Regions from separate parts of the Pseudomonas sp. FW305-96 genome, predicted to be linked through region 1. Evidence: predicted binding sites of a transcription regulator. Region 1 holds the regulator's gene; each other region holds the start of a gene.

Region 1 (6,058 bases):
AAGAAGTTGTTGATCAAGCCGACCAGCGCATCCATGGCTTCACCGTCCTGCTCACCCTCGGTGAGCAGGTGCACCTGAGTGCCCTTGCCGGCGGCGAGCATCATTACCGCCATGATGCTCTTGCCGTCCACCAGCTTGTCCGGCGCGCGCCCGACCCGTACCTGGCAGGGGAAACGCCCGGCGACGCCGACGAACTTGGCGGCCGCCCGCGCATGCAGGCCCAGCTTGTTGATGATGGTGATTTCGCGGGCGGGCATCGTGGGGCGGATCCTGTGGCTAGAGGTCGCGGTGGCGGACCTGGACGTTTTTCAGGGATTGCTGGAGCAGTTGGCCAAGCCGTTCGGTAATGTACACCGAGCGGTGGTGGCCGCCGGTACAGCCGATGGCGATAGTGACATAGGCGCGGTTGCTGGCGGCGAAGCGCGGCAGCCATTTGAGCAGGTAGCTGGAAATGTCCTGGAACATCTCCTCGACGTCCGGCTGCGCGGCCAGGTAGTCGATCACCGGCTGTTCGAGGCCGGAATGTTCGCGAAGTTCCGGCTTCCAGTACGGGTTGGGCAGGCAGCGCACGTCGAACACCAGGTCGGCATCCACCGGCATGCCACGCTTGAAACCGAATGACTCGACGAGAAACGCAGTGCCGGGCTCGGGCTGGTTGAGCAGGCGCAGCTTGATCGAGTCACGCAACTGGTACAGGTTCAGGTTGGTGGTATCGATCTTCAGGTCGGCAAGGTCGGCGATCGGCCCAAGCAGCTCGCTCTCCACCCGGATTGCCTCAGCCAGCGAACGGCTGTCGTTGGTCAGTGGATGGCGGCGGCGGGTTTCCGAAAAACGCTTGAGCAGCGTGTCTTCGTCGGCATCCAGATACAGCACGTCGCACTGAATATGCCGGGAGCGTGCCTCTTCCAGCAACTGAGGGAAGCGTGACAGATGGCTGGGCAGGTTGCGTGCATCGATCGAGACCGCAACCTTGGGTTGCAACAGCTCTGTGTTGATCAGGGCGTTTTCAGCCAGCTGCGGCAACAGCCCGGCAGGCAGGTTGTCGATGCAGTAATAGCCGTTGTCTTCCAGCACGTCGAGGGCGGTGCTCTTACCGGAGCCGGAGCGACCGCTGACGATGATCAGGCGCATGTTCAGTGCTCGTTTTGTACGTCCAGGACGACCTGGTAGAGGGTCTCGCTGCTATCGGCGGCACGCAGGCTATCGCGGACCTCCTTGCGATCAAGCATGCTGGCGATCTGGCGCAGCAGTTCAAGGTGCGCGTCGGTGGCGGCTTCCGGGACCAGCAGGACAAACAGCAGGTCGACCGGGGCGCCATCGATGGCATCGTAATCAATGGGGGCGTCCAGGTGCAGCAGGGCGCTGACAGGCGCGCTGCAACCTGCCAGGCGGCAATGGGGTATGGCGATGCCATTGCCAAAACCGGTGGAGCCCAGTTTTTCGCGAGCCCACAGGCTGTCGAAGACGTCTTGCATCTCCAGCTCAGGTACTTGCTCGGCGATCAGGTTGGCGACCTTTTCCAGGGCGCGCTTCTTACTGCCGCCCGGCACGTTCACGAGGGAACGGCCGGGGGTCAGGATGGTTTCAAGTCGGATCATGGATGAGGGGGATCAGCGGGCGGCTGCGCCTTGCAGCAGGCTTTGCTGTTTTTCCTTGTGTTTTTTCAGTTGGCGGTCGAGCTTGTCGGCCAGGGCATCGATCGCTGCATACATGTCTTGGTGTTCGGCGTTTGCAACCACCTCACCGCCGGGAATCTGGAGCGTGGCTTCGATCTTCTGCTGAAGCTTCTCGACTTTCATGATCACCGTCACGTTGGTGATCTTGTCGAAATGACCCTCCACCCGGGCGAGCTTCTCGAGCACGTAATCGCGCAGTGGTTGGGTGACTTCTACATGCTGTCCACTGATGTTGACTTGCATACAGCTTCTCCTTTGTTGCCCGTGCATAAAGAGGCAGGTGTTGCACCTGCCACTGAAACGCTGTGGCACATCCGGGGGCTACATCAGCCGCTTGCGCTCGCTCGAAGGGGCGATCCCCAACGACTCGCGATACTTGGCGACGGTGCGACGGGCTACCTGGATGCCTTGTGCCTCCAGTAAACCAGCGATCTTGCTGTCACTCAATGGCTTTTTCTGATTTTCCGCAGCCACCAGTTTCTTGATGATCGCGCGGATTGCCGTGGACGAGCATTCGCCGCCTTCGGCGGTGCTCACGTGGCTCGAGAAAAAGTATTTCAGTTCGTAGATGCCGCGCGGGGTGTGCATGTATTTCTGCGTGGTCACCCGGGAAATGGTCGATTCGTGCATGCCCACCGCCTCGGCGATGTCATGCAGGACCAGCGGCTTCATGGCCTCGTCGCCATGGTCGAGGAAGCCACGCTGGTGCTCGACGATCTGCGTCGCCACTTTCATCAGCGTCTCGTTGCGGCTCTGCAGGCTCTTGATGAACCAGCGCGCCTCCTGCAACTGGTTGCGCATGAAGGTATTGTCGGCGCTGGTGTCGGCGCGACGGACGAAGCCGGCGTACTGCGGATTGACGCGCAGCTTCGGCACCGCCTCCTGGTTGAGCTCGACCAGCCAGCGTTCGCTGTCCTTGCGCACGATGACGTCGGGCACGACGTACTCGGGTTCACTGGACTCGATCTGCGAGCCCGGGCGCGGGTTGAGGCTCTGTACCAGTTCGATGATCTGGCGCAGTTCGTCTTCCTTGAGCTTCATCCGGCGCATCAGCTGGCTGTAGTCGCGGCTGCCGAGCAGGTCGATGAAGTCGGTGACCAGGCGCTGTGCCTCGCTCATCCAGGGTGTCGAGGCCGGCAGCTGGCGCAGTTGCAGCAGCAGGCATTCGCCGAGGGTGCGGGCGCCAATGCCGGCCGGCTCGAACTGCTGGATGCGGTGCAGCACCGCCTCGACCTCGTCCAGCTCGATGTCCAGCTCCGGGTCGAAACCGGCGCAGATTTCTTCGAGGGTGTCTTCCAGGTAGCCCTGGGCGTTGATGCTGTCGATCAGGGTGACGGCGATCAGCCGGTCGGTGTCGGACATCGGCGCCAGGTTGAGCTGCCACAGCAGGTGGCTTTGCAGGCTCTCGCCCACCGACGTACGGGTGGTGAAGTCCCATTCGTCGTCATCGTTGCTCGGCAGGCTGCTGGCGCTGGTCTGGTAGATGTCTTCCCAGGCAGTGTCGACCGGCAATTCGTTGGGGATCCGCTCGGCCCATTCGCCGTCCTCCAGGTTTTCCGTGGTACTGCTGGAGGTTTCCTGGAAACTGTTGTCCTGGGCTTCGGCGGTCGGCTTGTTCTCGGCGTTGTCCGCCATGGGGTCGCTGTTGTCGAAGTCCTCGCCGTCTTCCTGACGTTCGAGCATCGGGTTGGACTCCAGCGCTTCCTGGATTTCCTGCTGGAGGTCCAGGGTGGAGAGCTGAAGCAGGCGGATGGCCTGTTGCAACTGAGGTGTCATCGTCAGTTGCTGGCCCATTTTTAGGACGAGCGATGGTTTCATGGCTGGGGCTTAATACCTTGTTGCCGGCGCGCATGCGCCATCCACTACACGTAGGGCGCTTGGGCGCCGACTTTAAGCAAGTTATATGCCTGAAATTGCAGCGTTTGCCTAGAGCACTGTAACAACTTAAGCCCCGATCAGGCGCATTCGCCAGTGCTCCGGGCAGGCCTGTGGTCAGAGTCGGAACTCGTGCCCCAGGTAAACTTCCTTGACCAACTGGTTGGCCAGGATGGTCTCGGCATCGCCTTCGGCGATCAGTTGGCCATCGTTGACGATGTAGGCCGTCTCGCAGATGTCCAGTGTCTCGCGAACGTTGTGGTCGGTGATCAGTACGCCGATGCCCTTGTTCTTGAGGTGGTGGATGATCTGCTTGATGTCGCCGACGGAAATCGGGTCGACACCGGCGAACGGTTCGTCCAGCAGGATGAACTTGGGTGCGGTGGCCAGGGCGCGGGCGATCTCGACCCGGCGACGTTCGCCGCCGGACAGGCTCATGCCCAGATTGTCGCGGATATGGCTGATGTGGAACTCCTGCAGCAGGCTTTCCAGCTCCTTGCGGCGGCCTTCGCGATCGAGGTCCTTGCGGGTCTCGAGGATGGCCATGATGTTGTCGGCCACCGACAGTTTACGGAAGATCGACGCTTCCTGCGGCAGGTAGCCGATACCGGCCTGGGCGCGCCCGTGCATCGGCTGGTGGCTGACATCGAGGCTGTCGATCAGCACACGGCCCTGGTCGGCCTGGACCAGGCCGACGATCATGTAGAAACAGGTGGTCTTGCCGGCGCCGTTGGGGCCGAGCAGGCCGACGATCTGGCCGCTGTCGATGGACAGGCTGACGTCGCGCACGACTTGCCTGCCCTTGTAGCTCTTGGCCAGGTGCTGGGCTTTGAGGGTTGCCATTTACTCGGCCTTTTTCTTCGGTTGAATGACCATGTCGATACGCTGACGCGGTGCAGTCACGTTGCCACCGCGTCCGGCGGTAGCCACCTGGGTCTTGGTGTTGTAGACGATCTTCTCGCCTTCGGTGGTGTTGCCTTCGTTCTCGACCTTGGCGCGGTCGGTGAGGATCACCACGTCTTTCTGCGCCTGGTACTGGATGGTCACGGCCCAGCCTTTCATCTTGTCGGGCTTGGCGGCGCTCTGCTGCTGCTCGAAGTAGGCCAGGTTGCCCACCGAGGTGACCACGTCGATATCGCCGTTGGCGGCGCGGGTCATGGTCACGGTGTTGCCTTTGATCATCATCGAGCCCTGGGTGATGATCACGTCGCCGGTGTAGGTGGCCACGCCCTGCTTGTCGTCCAGGTGGGCGTTGTCCGCCTGGATGCGGATCGGCTGGTCACGGTCGTTCGGCAGGGCGAAGGCGCTCGCGCTTCCCAGTGCTACGCCCAGGCTGAGCAGAAGGGGGATGGTTTTAACGAGCCTCATACTGTCCTCTTACGTTAGAGAGCAGGTCCATCCTGCCTTCTTTCAAATACGCTTTCATTCCTTTGCCCGTAGTCGTGCCACCGGCGCCGTCGATTCTAACGGCTTGCTCGGTCTGCGCATATTGCTTCTGCGGGAACACGGTCATGCGTGTGCTGGTGATGATGGTTTCGCGTTGCTTCTCGTCGGTGCGCGCCACGCGCACATCGTCGATCAGCTCCACCTCGGTGCCGTCCGGGTTGACCTCGGCGCGCTTGCTCTGCACATGCCAGGGGTACTCGGTGCCACGGTACATATGCAGGTCGGGGGTGGTCACCAGGGTGACCTCGCTGGCCTTGAGGTGCTCGACCTTGGCGGCGGTCATCTCGTACTGCAGCTTGCCGTCGGGCAGGAACTGCAGGCTGTGGGCGTTGATCGCGTAGTAGTCGATGGCGCTCTGGTCGACCTGGGCCTGGGGCTGTTCGAGGAAGCTTTCCGGGCTGATGTTCCAATAGCCTACCGCAACCAGCACGGCGGCGATCCCGCCTAGCAGCGCGACATTTCTGATCTTCTTGCTGAGCATGGGCAGCCTTAGAGGTAATGGGCGTTGGCAGCGTCCAGGGTGCCCTGGGCCTGCATGATCAGTTCACAGAACTCGCGGGCGGCGCCTTCGCCGCCGCGGGCCTGGGTAACGCCGTGGGCATGCTGGCGAACGAAGGCCGCGGCATTCTGCACCGCCATGCCCAGGCCGACGCGGCGGATCACCGGCAAGTCGGGCAGATCGTCGCCGAGGTAGGCGACCTGTTCATAGCTTAGATTGAGTTCGGCGAGCAGGCCGTCCAGCACCACCAGTTTGTCCTCGCGGCCCTGGAACAGGTGCGGGATACCAAGGTTCTTCGCCCGGCGCTCGACCACAGGGGTCTTGCGCCCGCTGATGATCGCGGTGGTCACGCCCGAGGCCATGAGCATCTTGATGCCGTGGCCGTCGAGGGTGTTGAAGGTCTTGAACTCGCTGCCGTCCTCGAGGAAGTACAGGCGGCCATCGGTGAGCACGCCGTCAACGTCGAACACCGCCAGCTTGATAGTCTTGGCGCGTTGCATCAGGTCCTGGGTCATTTACATCACTCCGGCGCGCAGCAGGTCGTGCATGTTCAGGGCGCCGG
Region 2 (6,058 bases), on a different contig from region 1:
TTCGCCCAGGCTGATGGTCTTGACCACCTTGCCGTCCTTGTCCTTGATCTCGACCTTGCCGTCGGTGATGTTCTGCGGCACGACAACTTGACCGGTGAAGCTGGCGGTGGTGTCGACCATCGCCTTGTCGGTGTCCAGGATCACCGAGCGCCCCACCAGCGTGGTGGCCTGCAGCGCCTGACTCGACGCTATGCCGCCAATGATATTGTTGACCGAGCCGTTCAGGGTCTGGATACCTTCCAGGCTGCTGAACTGGGCCAACTGCGCAATGAATTCGCCGTTATCCTGCGGATCCAGCGGGTTCTGGTGCTGCATCTGGGTAACCAGCAGCTTGAGGAACGCATCCTTGCCCAGCGCGTTCTTGTCGACGGGCTCGGTGGTGGTTTTCTTGGTACCGGTGCTGACCCCGGACGCGTTGAGTACGTCGTTCAGGTTCACGCCACTGTTGGTGTTGGTCACTGCCATGGTCCGGATTCCTTATCACTGACCCAGGGTCAGTACTTTCTGCATCATGGTCTTGGCGGTGTTCATCAGTTCGGCGTTGGTCTGGAACGCGCGGCTGGCAGAGATCATGTCAGCCATCTCCTCAACCACGTTGACGTTCGGGTAGTAGACATAGCCATCCTTGTTCGCCGCCGGGTGGCTTGGCTCGTAGCGGGCTTCGAGATTGCTCTGATCCTCGATGATGCCCTTGACCTCGACCCCCTGCCCGGCCTGGCCCTGATCTTCGAACAGCGATTGGCCGGCGCCGGCCTGGGCCTGCTGGAAGGTGGTGGCGAATACCGGGTGGCGCGCACGGTAGGTCTGGTCGATGCTCGACGACACGGTCTCGGCGTTGGCGATGTTCGACGCAACGGTGTTCAGACGCGTGTTCTGCGCGCTCATGCCGCTACCGGCAATATTGAAGACACTGGCAAGAGACATGGTCACTCTCCACGCAGGGCCGATACCAGCCCTTTGAATTTACTGTTGAGCAGGGTGAAGCTGGCCTGGAAGCCAACGGCGTTTTCCGCGTAGTTCGATTGTTCCAGGTGCGCGTCCACGGTGTTCTGGTCGATCGACGGCTGCATCGGCGTGCGGTACTTCAGCGTATCGTCCATCATGGCCAGGCCTTCGGCCTCGATATGACGGCTGTCGGTACGCTCCAGGGCGATGCGTCCCTTCTGCTGCTTGTCGGACTCGGCAGCGAGCACGGACGAGAAGTCCATGTCACGCGCCTTGTAGTTGGGCGTGTCGGCGTTGGCGATGTTGTTGGCCAGCACTTCGGCACGCTGAGCGCGAAAGCCCAGTGCCTTTTCGTGAATGCCAAGCGCCTTGTCGAAGCTGATGCTCATGTCGGGGACCTTTGAAGGTGACCAGAGTTCGTTTGCTATGGCTTTAGCAAGCCCTGTGCCAACCATCTTAAACCCCATGAGTATGGGGGTTTCGCCTGTTTCATGCCGCGCCTTATGCCAGAAAAGCGGCAATGTACTTCCGCCTTGAGCTACCCAGGCGGCAATCGACAGGCGGCAAAAGCGGCAAACCAAAAAATTGACGTCATAACAAACATGTCAATTGGCCACCAATCGGGTAGCATCCGCGTCCCGCGCGCCATCGCCATCCACGCCACCACGGACGCCAGCAACCGACCGGCGGTGCTGGCCGGCATCGACAACCAAGGACAGATCTTCGCCGGCGACCAAGGCGCGCAAGGCATCGTGCTGGATGGCGCGAGCATCTTCGACAGCCTGGGGCGCTACATCGACAACAGTGGCAGGATCGTAGCGGCCGACACTGCCATCCGCATTGGCAACACCACCCATGATGGCCCTGGCGTGCCGCCCTGGCAGAAGGCCAACGGCGACCTGAACATCTTCAACAACGGCGAGATCTGGGGCAACGTCGCCATCAATGCCACCGGCAGCAATCGCCCTGTCGAGTTGATCATGCGCAAAGGCAGCATGATCCCAGGCGACCTCCTTGGCCTGGCCAACATCGAAGTCGAAGGTGACAGCGCCTACGGGGTTGCCTATGGCGGGCGCGGCAGCAACAGCATCCGCCTGGCGAACAACGCTGGCTCGACGTCGGCGACCACAGCGAGCCGCCGACCACATTCAGCCTGCAGAGCCTCCACGCCACCCTCGACGGCAACCTGCGGGTAGCCGACAACTCGGCACTGGGCATGTGGCTGGCAGCCAGCACCGACCCGTCCACCGCTGTGCTCAAGGTCAGCGGTATCGCCGAATTCGGCCAGAACGCACGAAAAAAGGCCGGTATCTCGCGATACCGGCCTTTTTGTCGAGCCTCATTTGGCCTGGTAGATGATCCCCGGGCTGCACTGCACCATCTGGTAGTGGTCCGGCAGCCCGTTGAGCGCCTCGGACGCCCCGAGGAACAGATACCCCCCGGGCTTGAGCGTGGCGTGAATACGCATGAGGATGTCCTTCTTGACCTGGGCCGAGAAGTAGATCAGCACGTTGCGGCAGAACACGATGTCGAACTTGCCCAGCGGCGCATAGCTGTCGAGCAGGTTGTAGGAACGGAACTCGACGCGACTGCGGATCGGCGGCTTGATCGCCCAGCGCCCCGGCCCCTTGGTGTCGAAATAGCGCTGCAGGCGCTCCTGCGACAGGCCACGGGCAATGGCCAGGCTGTCGTACTCACCGGTCTTGCAGTTGTTGAGCATGGCACCGGACAGGTCGGTGGCGACGATCTGCGCGCCCATTTTCAACTGACCCAGGTTGGTCCGCTCGAACTCGTCGATGGCCATCGACAGCGAGTACGGCTCCTGCCCCGATGAACAGGCCGCCGACCAGATGCGCAGGCGCTGGCCCGGGTTGTTCTTGATGAATTCCGGAATCACCTTGTTCTTGAGCACCTCGAACGGGTAGGTATCGCGAAACCACAGCGTCTCGTTGGTGGTCATGGCATCGACCACCTGCTCGCGCAAGCCACCGCGTGGCTGGGTCTGGATGCGCTGCACCAGCTCGCCCAGCGACTTGATGCCCTGTTGCTCCATCAGCTTGTTGAGACGGCTGGAGACCAGGTACTGCTTATTCTCGCCCAGCAGGATGCCACAGGCTTTCTCCAGGAATACCCGGAACTGTTCGAAATCCAAATTACCCGTAGACAATGCTGCCGCCTCTTCTTAAATCGCTAGCGCCGGGGGCGAACCCCGGCCGTTTCAATGACTCGCCTTGATCCGATCGACCACGCGCTGGGCGAGGTCATCCGGCCTGAACTTGGCCAGGAAGTCATCGGCACCGACCTTCTTGACCATCGCCTGGTTGAATACCCCGGACAACGAAGTATGCAGGCAGATGTGCAGTTTTTGCATGCGCGGATCGCTGCGGATCTCCGCCGTGAGGGTATAGCCGTCCATTTCCGGCATTTCAATATCCGAGATCATCATGAGGAACTCCTCCTCCGGACGCTTGCCCTCATCCACCAGCTTGCGCAGGTAATCCAGGGCCTGGCGACCATCGTTGAGCGCCACCACCTCGACCCCCACGGTCTGCAGGCATCGACTCACCTGCTTGCGCGCCACCGACGAATCATCGACGGTCAATACCCGCAGCATCACCGCCTTGTCCTGTACCTCGGCATCGATCACACCTTCCGACACCGACTCGGAAGATGGCGCCACCTCGGCCAGCACCTTCTCCACATCGATGATCTCGACCATGCGGTTGTCGACGCGCGTCACGGCAGTCAGGTAGTGATCGCGCCCGGTACCCTTGGGTGGCGGATGGATCTCTTCCCAGTTCATGTTGACGATGCGCTCGACCGAGTGCACCAGGAAGCCCTGGGTCTTGGTGTTGTACTCGGTGATGATGACGAAACTCTTGCGTGTTTCTTCCTTCAGCCCTGGCAGACCGGTCGCCATCGACAGGTCGAGGATCGGGATCGTCGCCCCGCGTATGTTGGCCACGCCGCGCACCACCGGATGGGATTTGGGCAGCAGCGTCAGGTCGGGGCACTGCAGCACTTCCCGGACCTTGAAAACATTGATGCCGTAGAGCTGGTCGCCATTGAGGCGAAACAACAGCAGCTCCAGGCGATTCTGCCCCACCAGCTGTGTACGCTGGTTGACCGAATCCATCACTCCAGCCATGCCGGACTCCTTCAACGATTACCCTGTGCAGCAAGTCGGCACGGGCTTTGCTTTTTTGAGCGTCATGCATACGAAAACGACATTTTTCCGACGACTGACGCGCCTGCTGACCGGCCCCCTGGCTGTGCTGTGCCTGGTAGCACCCGGCGCGCGTACGCTGGCGGACTCTTTTACCTTGCCTGAACAGCTTATCGGTGTCACTCAAGGCTTTCTTGAATTCACCGTCGAAGATTATCTGGCAACCACCCAGACTCAGGGCCGCTACGAGATCGAAGTCAACAAGCTTGACCCGCGCCTGCGCATGCCGCTGTGCAGCCAACAGTTGGATGCCTCACTGGAAGGCTCGACCCCGCTGGGCCGGGTAACAGTGAGGGTGCGTTGCGACGGTGCCGCGCCCTGGACCGTATTCGTGCCCGCCCAGGTGCGCCTGCTGCGCGATGTCGTGGTAATGACCCGGCCACTGAAACGCGAAAGCATCATCGATGAAAGCGATGTGGCCCTGCGCGAGCGCGATGTAGGCACCCTGGGCCCCGGCTACCTGACCCTGCTGGAGCAGGCCGTGGGCATGAAACTGCTGCGCCCTACGGTACTTGACCAGGTTTTGACCCAACAGCACCTGGAACAGGCCGAAGTGGTGCGCAAAGGCGACCACGTAGTGATCATCGCCCGCAGTGGCAACCTGAGTGTGCGCATGCCGGGCGAAGCCCTCGACAAGGGCGGGATGCAAGCGCAGATCCGCGTGCGCAACCTCAATTCCAAACGGGTGATCAAGGCCCGGGTAACCGGTGCCGGGCAAGTCGAGGTCGCCATGTAACCTACCCTGCGTCAGGATTTCGACAGAGGGGTGGCGGTGTGCAACCTCGGCCCCTAAACTCTGTCAGATATCGGGATACGCAAGCCAGCTTCAGGCCGTGTTGCATTCGTGCCTAAAGTTTTTTTCGGTTTGGTCGAAAACAAGGCATGCGTCCTAATTCCCAGGGGTTTTGATCATGGTCATCGACTTCAGTCGTTTGAATAACTCTCCGTCCGTCACGGGCGGCGTTCGCGGCAACACCGCGTCCGGCAACGCCGCTAAAGCCGGCGAGGCCAACGAAGCGCCCAAGCACACCGGTGCCAGCGGAGAAACAGTACATCTGAGCCCAGAGGCCCAGCAATTGCAGAAGATCAGCGACAAGCTGCGCGATCAGCCCACCGTCAACAGTGCCCGTGTGGCCGAGTTGAAACAGGCCATCGCCGACGGCAGCTACAAGGTCGATGCCGACCGGGTCGCTAGCAAACTGCTTGATTTCGAAGCTCAGCGCTAACCACCAGGCGCGCTGACTTCAAGGACGCACCACGCCAAGAGTTAGCCATGCACGACATCACTCTGCTGCAACTGATCGAAGACGATTTAGCACCGACGCAGGAACTGCTCGACCTTCTACAAAAGGAGGCAGTGGCCCTGCACGGTCGGGATATGGCCAAGCTGGAGCAGATCCTTGCCCGCAAGCAATCCCTGATCGTCCTGCTTGAGCAGCAGGGGCTGCGGCGCAACAACCTGCTCACTGGGCTCGGCCTCAGCGCCGACCGTGCAGGCGTGAAAGCCGTCGCCGAGCTGTCGCCCAATGGCGAGATCATCATGCAGCAGCTCGATGTGCTGACCCAACTGATGGACAACTGCCAGCAGGTCAACGAGACCAATGGGCGGATCATCCAGGCGCAGCAACACGCCACGACCAATCAGATCAGAATCCTCATGGGCGGCGACTCCCCGTCGCTCTATGACAGCCGTGGCGCCACATCGCCCATGGACAAGCCCCGGGCAATCAGCCAGGTTTGATTATTTGTTTCAAGGCACGGAACATACTGGCAAAATGCCGTAACTTGCGTGTGCCGTTTTGCCTGGAGATTGATAACCCGTGTTCAATGAATCCGATGCTCCCCAGCCCCCAAAGGTGCTGACCACCCCTTTGGAGATCGCGGCCA
Region 3 (6,058 bases), on a different contig from region 1:
CGCTCAGTTCGTGCTCGAACACGTGCTTGAGCAGCGCCGCGCAACCGCCGCAACCGCTGGCGGCCTTGGTGCATGCCTTGACGGCGGCGAGGTCGCCGCAGCCACTGTCGATGGCGGCGCACACCGCGCTCTTGCTGACGTTGTGACACGAGCAGATGGTCGCGCTGTCGGGCAAGGCATCGGCGCCCAGCGCCGGCGCGCCGCAGCCCTGGGGCAGAATCAGCGCGGCCGGGTCGGCCGGTAGCTTGATGCCGTTCTGGGCGTATTGCAGCAGGGTGTCGTAGTAGCTGTTGTCGCCGACCAGCACCGCGCCAAGCACACGCTTGCCGCTGGCATCGACCACCAGGCGCCGGTAGGAGGCCGTGGCTTCGTCGATGAAGCGATAGCTGCGCGCCCCCGGCGTGACGCCCTGGGCATCGCCGATGGAGCCAACATCCACACCCAGCAGCTTGAGCTTGGTCGACATGTCGGCGCCGCTGAACTCGCTTGCCGACTCGCCCATCAACAGGGCTGCCAGGTTACGTGCCATGGCGTATCCCGGGGCGACCAGGCCGAACGCGCTGCCGTTCCACGAAGCGCATTCGCCGATGGCGAAGATGCGCGGGTCGCTGGAGCGGCACTGACCGTCGATCACCACGCCGCCGCGGGGGGCGATTGTAAGGCCGCAGGTTCGGCCCAGGGCATCCTGCGGGCGGATGCCGGCGGAGAACACGATCAGGTCGGTTTCCAGGTGTTCGCCGCCGTCGAAATTCATGCGGTAGCGGTAGTGTTCGCCTGTGCTGATCGACTGAGTGGCGCGGGCCAGGTGCACGCCTACGCCCAGCGCCTCGATGCGCGCCTTGAGCGCCGCGCCGCCCTCGCTATCCAACTGGACTGGCATCAGCCGCGGCGCGAACTCCACCACATGCGCTTGCAGGCCTAGCGACTTGAGGGCGTTGGCGGCCTCGAGGCCGAGCAGGCCGCCGCCGACCACCACGCCGCGGCGGGCGCTGCCGGCGGCGGCGCGGATCGCATCGAGGTCTTCGAGGGTGCGATAGACCAGGCGCGCATTGCCGCTGGACCCTTCGATGGGCGGCACGAACGGATAGGAGCCGGTGGCCAGGATCAACTGTTCGTAGCCGAGGCGGCCTTCGGCGGTGATCACTTCCTGGCGTTCGCGATCAATATCCACTACCGCCTCGCCCAGGTGCAGGTGCACGCCGTTGCTCGCATAGTAGTCGCGGTCGCACAGGGCCAGGGTTTCGGCGCAACTGCCGGTGAAGTATTCCGAGAGGTGCACCCTGTCGTAGGCGCGCTGGCGCTCCTCGGCGAACACGTGCAGCTCGAAGCGCGCGCTGGCGCCGCGTTCGATCAGTTGCTCGACGCAGTGATGGCCGACCATGCCGTTGCCGACGATGACCAGTCGCGCTCGTTGTGCTTCGTTCGCTGTTGCCTGCATAGCCGATCCTCGATCACGGAAAAACGAAAAAGGCGCCTGGAGCCGAAGCTCCAGGCGCCTTTGCCTGTACTCATCAGTGTCAGGCCCCTGGACGATCGCCGTTGATCGAGGGGCTGTTGTACTTCGTTGAAAAGCAGGGAGTGTGCCAAGCGGCCACTCATCGGTAGCCTTCACGGGACTCACCGCCGGAAAGCCGGCTCCCACCGGGCTGCGGGCCCGTATGCGGCGTATCCTTGTGGGAGCCGGCTTGCCGGCGATGAGGCCGTTCGGGGCACAACAAAGGTGCAAGCCTCACCAGCGTGGTGCATCAATACACATCCCGCAGGTAGCGCTTGTCCCGCCCCAACCCCTCGACATACGCCGCAGCTGTGGTCTCGTCCAGGCCGCCGTGCTCCGCCACGAGCTGGCGCAAGGCCGTGTCCACATCCCGGGCCATATGCCGGGCATCGCCACACACATACACATGGGCACCCGCCTGCAGCCATTGCCACAGCTCGGCGCCGTGTTCCAGCAGGCGATGCTGCACATAGACTTTTTCCACCTGGTCACGGGAGAACGCCGTGCTCAGGCGCACATGCCCGCAGGCCTCCCAGGCCTGCAATTGTTCGCGGTAGTAGAAATCGCAGGCGGCATGCTGTTCGCCGAAGAACAGCCAGTTGCGCCCTGGGGCCCCACGTAGTTCGCGCTCTTCGAGGAAGGCGCGGAAGGGGGCGATACCGGTACCGGGGCCGATCATGACGATAGGCACCCCGTCGTCCTCGGGCAGGTGGAAATGTTTCGATGGCTGCGCAAATACCCCCACCTCCAGCGCCGCTGCCCGGTCCGCGAGGAAGCTCGAACAGACGCCCTTGCGCTCGCCATGGCGCACGATGGAGACGGTCAGGTGTACCTGGCCGGGATGAGCCCGGGGGCTGGAGCTGATCGAGTACAGGCGCGGCTGCAAGGGTTTCAGCAGCGACAACCAGTTGCCCAGCGGCATGGCCTGGGGGTACTCGCGCAGCACGTCGGCCAACTGGCGGCCCCACAGCCATTCCTTGAGTTCGTCCTTGCATGCTGGCAGCAGCAGGCGTTGCAAGCCGCTGGCGTGCTGGCTGAAGACTTCGAGTTGCTGGCGGCTGACCTGGGTGATGTCCAGGTGCCGCTCAAGCGCGGTTCGCAGGGGCATTGGGGCATGGCCCTCGAGTTCGATCTCGGCCTGGCCGTCCAGCTGCATCAGCATCAGCAGCTCGTCGACCAGGCCCGGGCAATTGCGCGGCCATACGCCCAGGGCATCGCCGGGTTGATAGCGCAGGTCGCTGCCGGACAGGTCGAAGACCAGTTGGCGAGTCTCCTTGGTTGAATCCGGGCCGCTGAGGAGGCGGTTCTCCCGCAAGGTGGCAGGCCAGGGCTGGTGTTTGCCGCGGGCGGTGGCCGACGCGGTGGTGGTAGCCGTCGGGGTACTGCCAAGCTTGGGCAGCAGGGCATCGAGCCAGGCGCCGAAGGCCGCTTCGCAATCCGGCTCGCAGTCGACCCGGGCCAGCAGACGCCGGGCCCCCAGCTCGGCCAGGCGTTGGTCGAGCTTGCGACCGAAGCCGCAGAACTGGTCGTAGCTCGAATCCCCCAGGGCCAGCACGGCGTAGGGCAGCGTGGCACAGCTGGCGCCTTCTTCGTCCTGCAGGGCTCGCCAGAACGTGGCGCCGCTGTCCGGCGCATCGCCGTCGCCGAAGGTGCTGGCGATCAGCAGCAGGCTGGCGGCGCCTCGCAGTTGGGATGGGCGCACCTCCTCCATGCAACTGAGCGCGACCACCAGCCCCGCGTCGCGCAGGTGCTGGGCGCAGCGTTCGGCGAGGTGCTCGCCATTGCCGGTCTGCGAGGCCCACAGCACGTGGTGACGAGGGCTTTCGAGCGCTGCTTGCGACGCCGGCGCGGGCCGGGCGAACAGGCCGGCCAGCAGGCCGTTGACGAACAGGCGTCGCTCCGGCGCCAGGGGCGCATCGGGCGGCAGGCAAGGCACGTTTTCGGTGCGGGCCTGGCTCAGGCCGAGCAGGAAACCTTGCAGGTAATGGCGTTCTTGCTCGGCCAGGATCGGAGCCGGCAATGTCTCTAGGCCGAGCAGGCGGGACAGGGTGGCGGTGGGCATGGCGATGGGGGCCGGGGGAAGCGTCAGTTCAAGGGTGTCGATGCGCTCGCCGGCGACCCGTTCCAGGGCCACGGCACAGTGCTTGAGGGCCGGCTGCAGCGAAGTCGGGTCCACCGCGTCGCAGGTCACCGCGTTGATTGCCAGTTGCTCGCCGTACAGATCGTTCCAGTGAAACGGGGCGAAACAGTTGCCCGGCAGCACCCGCTCGCTGAGTCGCGCCGGCAGCACGGCCTGGCCGCGGCGCGAACGGATCGCCACCTGGTCCTTGTCCGCGATACCCAGGCGCCGGGCGTCGTCGGGGTGGATCTCGACAAAGGGACCGGGCTCCAGCTTGTTGAGGCTGGGTACCTGGCCAGTCTTGGTCAGCGTGTGCCACTGGTGCTGCACGCGGCCGGTGTTGAGCACGAAGGGGAAGGCATCGTCGGGCAGCTCCGCCGGCGGCAGCCAGGGGCGGGCGAAGAACCGGGCCTTGCCGGTGGGCGTCGGAAACACCGGCGTCTGTGGGGCGTCTGGCGCGACATAGCGCTGGGGGCTGCGAGCGTCCTTGCGCCCCGGCGCGCTTGGCCACTGCCGCGGGCCCTGGCGCAGGCCGGCATAGTCGATGCCGCGCAGGTCGTAGCCGGTGTCCGGGTTGTGGAAGCGGCGGATCTCATCGAACACCGCTTCGGCGTCGGGGTAGTCGAAGGCGTGCGCATAACCCAGGGCACAGGCGATGCGCGCGATCAGGCGCCAGTCCTCGAGGCTTTCGCCGGGCGCCTCGACGGCGCGGGGCATCAAGGTCAGGTTGCGCTCGCTGTTGATCATCACCCCTTCGCCCTCGGCCCACAATGACGCCGGCAGCAGGATGTCGGCGTAGCGGTTGGTCTCGGTGTCGAGGAAGGCGTCCTGGCTGATCACCAGCTGTGCCTGGCGCAGGCCGTCGATCACCTGCTGGCGGTTGGCGACGCTGGCCACCGGGTTGCTGCAGATGATCCAGCAGGCTTTCACCTCGCCATGCTTGAGCTGCTCGAACAGTGCCACGGTGCCTTCGCCCCCTTCGTCGCGCAGGGTGCCGGGGGGCAGTTGCCATTGCGCTTCGACGAAGGCGCGGTCGGCTGCCACCTGCGCCGAACGCTGGCCCGGCAGGCCCGGCCCCATGTAACCCATCTCGCGGCCGCCCATGGCATTGGGTTGGCCGGTCAGCGAGAACGGCCCGCTGCCGGGGCGGCAGATGGCGCCGGTGGCCAGGTGCAGGTTGCACAGGGCATTGCTGTGCCAGGTGCCGTGGATGCTCTGGTTCAGGCCCATGGTCCAGCAGCTCATCCATTCGCCCGCCTCGCCGATCAGGCGGGCGGCTTCGCGGATGTCGGCCTCGGCCAGTCCGGTGATGGCCGCGACGCGTTCGGGGGGGTAGTCTGCGAGAAACGCCGGCAGTGCCTCCCAGCCTTCGGTGTGGCGGGCGATGAAGTCCGCGTCGGTGTGGCCATTGGCATGCAGCAGGTGCAGCAGGCCATTGAGCAGGGCCAGATCGGTACCCGGGCGCAGTTGCAGGAACAGGTCGGCCTTGTCGGCGGTGGCGCTGCGCCGGGGGTCGACGACTATCAGCCTGGCACCGGCCTTGAGGCGGTCGAGCAGGCGCAGGAACAGGATCGGGTGGCAGTCGGCCATGTTCGCGCCGATCACCAGGAACACCTCGGCGCGCTCGAAATCCTGATAACTGCCGGGTGGGCCGTCGGCGCCCAGCGATTGCTTGTAGCCGCTGCCGGCACTGGCCATGCACAGGCGTGAGTTGGACTCGATATGGCGGGTGCGGATGAAGCCCTTGGCCAGTTTGTTGGCCAGGTACTGGGCCTCCAGCGACATTTGCCCGGAGACATAGAAAGCCACGGCGTCGGCGCCGTGGGTATCGATGATCGTGCGCAGGCGCCCGGCCGTCTCGGCGATGGCGGTCTGCAGCGGGCGACGGGCTGGCTGCTGGCTGCGCTGGTCACGGACGAACGCGTGGGCCATGCGCCCGGCCTCCAGCGGCACATGGGCGGTCAGCCCCTTGGTGCACAGGCGCCCGAAGTTGCTGGGGTGCTGCTTGTCGCCGCTGACTTTGACGATCTTGCCTTCACTCACGTGCATGACGATGCCGCACCCGACTCCGCAATACGGGCAAACACTGCGCACTTCACTGCCGCTCATCACGATCTCCTGCTGACGAAACGACAAAGGCGCCGGCTGCCCGGCCTGCAAGTGGCAAGCGGGGCAACACGGCGCCTTCGTCGTGGAGGGAGGACCATCGGCGTTGATGGCCTCGATGCCTTGCCGGCAGCAAATCCCGGGCCATATCACGGCGGGGCGCGTCTCTGCGGTGTGAGTGGGCTCGCCCGGGAGGGGCGCGCGCACCGATATGGGGAACGGTGCACCAGCGAATGGCGCCAGCTGGCTTATGGATATATGATTCGCATGCGTTTCATATATAGGTAATCGCACATGGGCATCGTCAAGATCGCCGACGACCTCCACGAAGACCTGCG

What was found. Region 1 encodes sigma-54, which starts transcription at its own class of promoters, with help from an activator protein. Its sites were predicted from a motif close to ANTGGCATNNANNTTGCTNT; they were not measured.
Region 2: the regulator sigma-54 is predicted to act here: its motif matches at 1,378-1,397, upstream of flgB (flagellar basal body rod protein FlgB).
Region 3: the regulator sigma-54 is predicted to act here: its motif matches at 1,569-1,588, upstream of nirB (nitrite reductase large subunit NirB).

Annotation. Positions count from the first base shown of each region.
Region 1 is NZ_JBYSYW010000016.1:102,895-108,952, forward strand. It holds gene AC3WL2_RS14455 (HPr family phosphocarrier protein) at 1-257, opposite strand, end outside; gene rapZ (RNase adapter RapZ) at 277-1,131, opposite strand; gene ptsN (PTS IIA-like nitrogen regulatory protein PtsN) at 1,134-1,598, opposite strand; gene hpf (ribosome hibernation-promoting factor, HPF/YfiA family) at 1,611-1,919, opposite strand; gene AC3WL2_RS14475 (RNA polymerase factor sigma-54) at 1,998-3,494, opposite strand; gene lptB (LPS export ABC transporter ATP-binding protein) at 3,669-4,394, opposite strand; gene lptA (lipopolysaccharide transport periplasmic protein LptA) at 4,395-4,919, opposite strand; gene lptC (LPS export ABC transporter periplasmic protein LptC) at 4,906-5,478, opposite strand; gene AC3WL2_RS14495 (KdsC family phosphatase) at 5,487-6,011, opposite strand; gene AC3WL2_RS14500 (KpsF/GutQ family sugar-phosphate isomerase) at 6,012-6,058, opposite strand, start outside.
Region 2 is NZ_JBYSYW010000020.1:55,556-61,613, reverse strand. It holds gene AC3WL2_RS16225 (flagellar hook assembly protein FlgD) at 1-465, opposite strand, end outside; gene flgC (flagellar basal body rod protein FlgC) at 481-924, opposite strand; gene flgB (flagellar basal body rod protein FlgB) at 927-1,334, opposite strand; gene AC3WL2_RS16210 (hypothetical protein) at 1,548-2,141, shown strand; gene cheR (protein-glutamate O-methyltransferase CheR) at 2,285-3,112, opposite strand; gene AC3WL2_RS16200 (chemotaxis protein CheV) at 3,164-4,093, opposite strand; gene flgA (flagellar basal body P-ring formation chaperone FlgA) at 4,158-4,907, shown strand; gene flgM (flagellar biosynthesis anti-sigma factor FlgM) at 5,083-5,397, shown strand; gene AC3WL2_RS16185 (flagella synthesis protein FlgN) at 5,445-5,912, shown strand; gene AC3WL2_RS16180 (flagellar brake protein) at 5,992-6,058, shown strand, end outside.
Region 3 is NZ_JBYSYW010000002.1:30,212-36,269, forward strand. It holds gene nirB (nitrite reductase large subunit NirB) at 1-1,438, opposite strand, end outside; gene AC3WL2_RS01520 (bifunctional nitrate reductase/sulfite reductase flavoprotein subunit alpha) at 1,746-5,723, opposite strand; gene AC3WL2_RS01525 (ParD-like family protein) at 6,015-6,058, shown strand, end outside.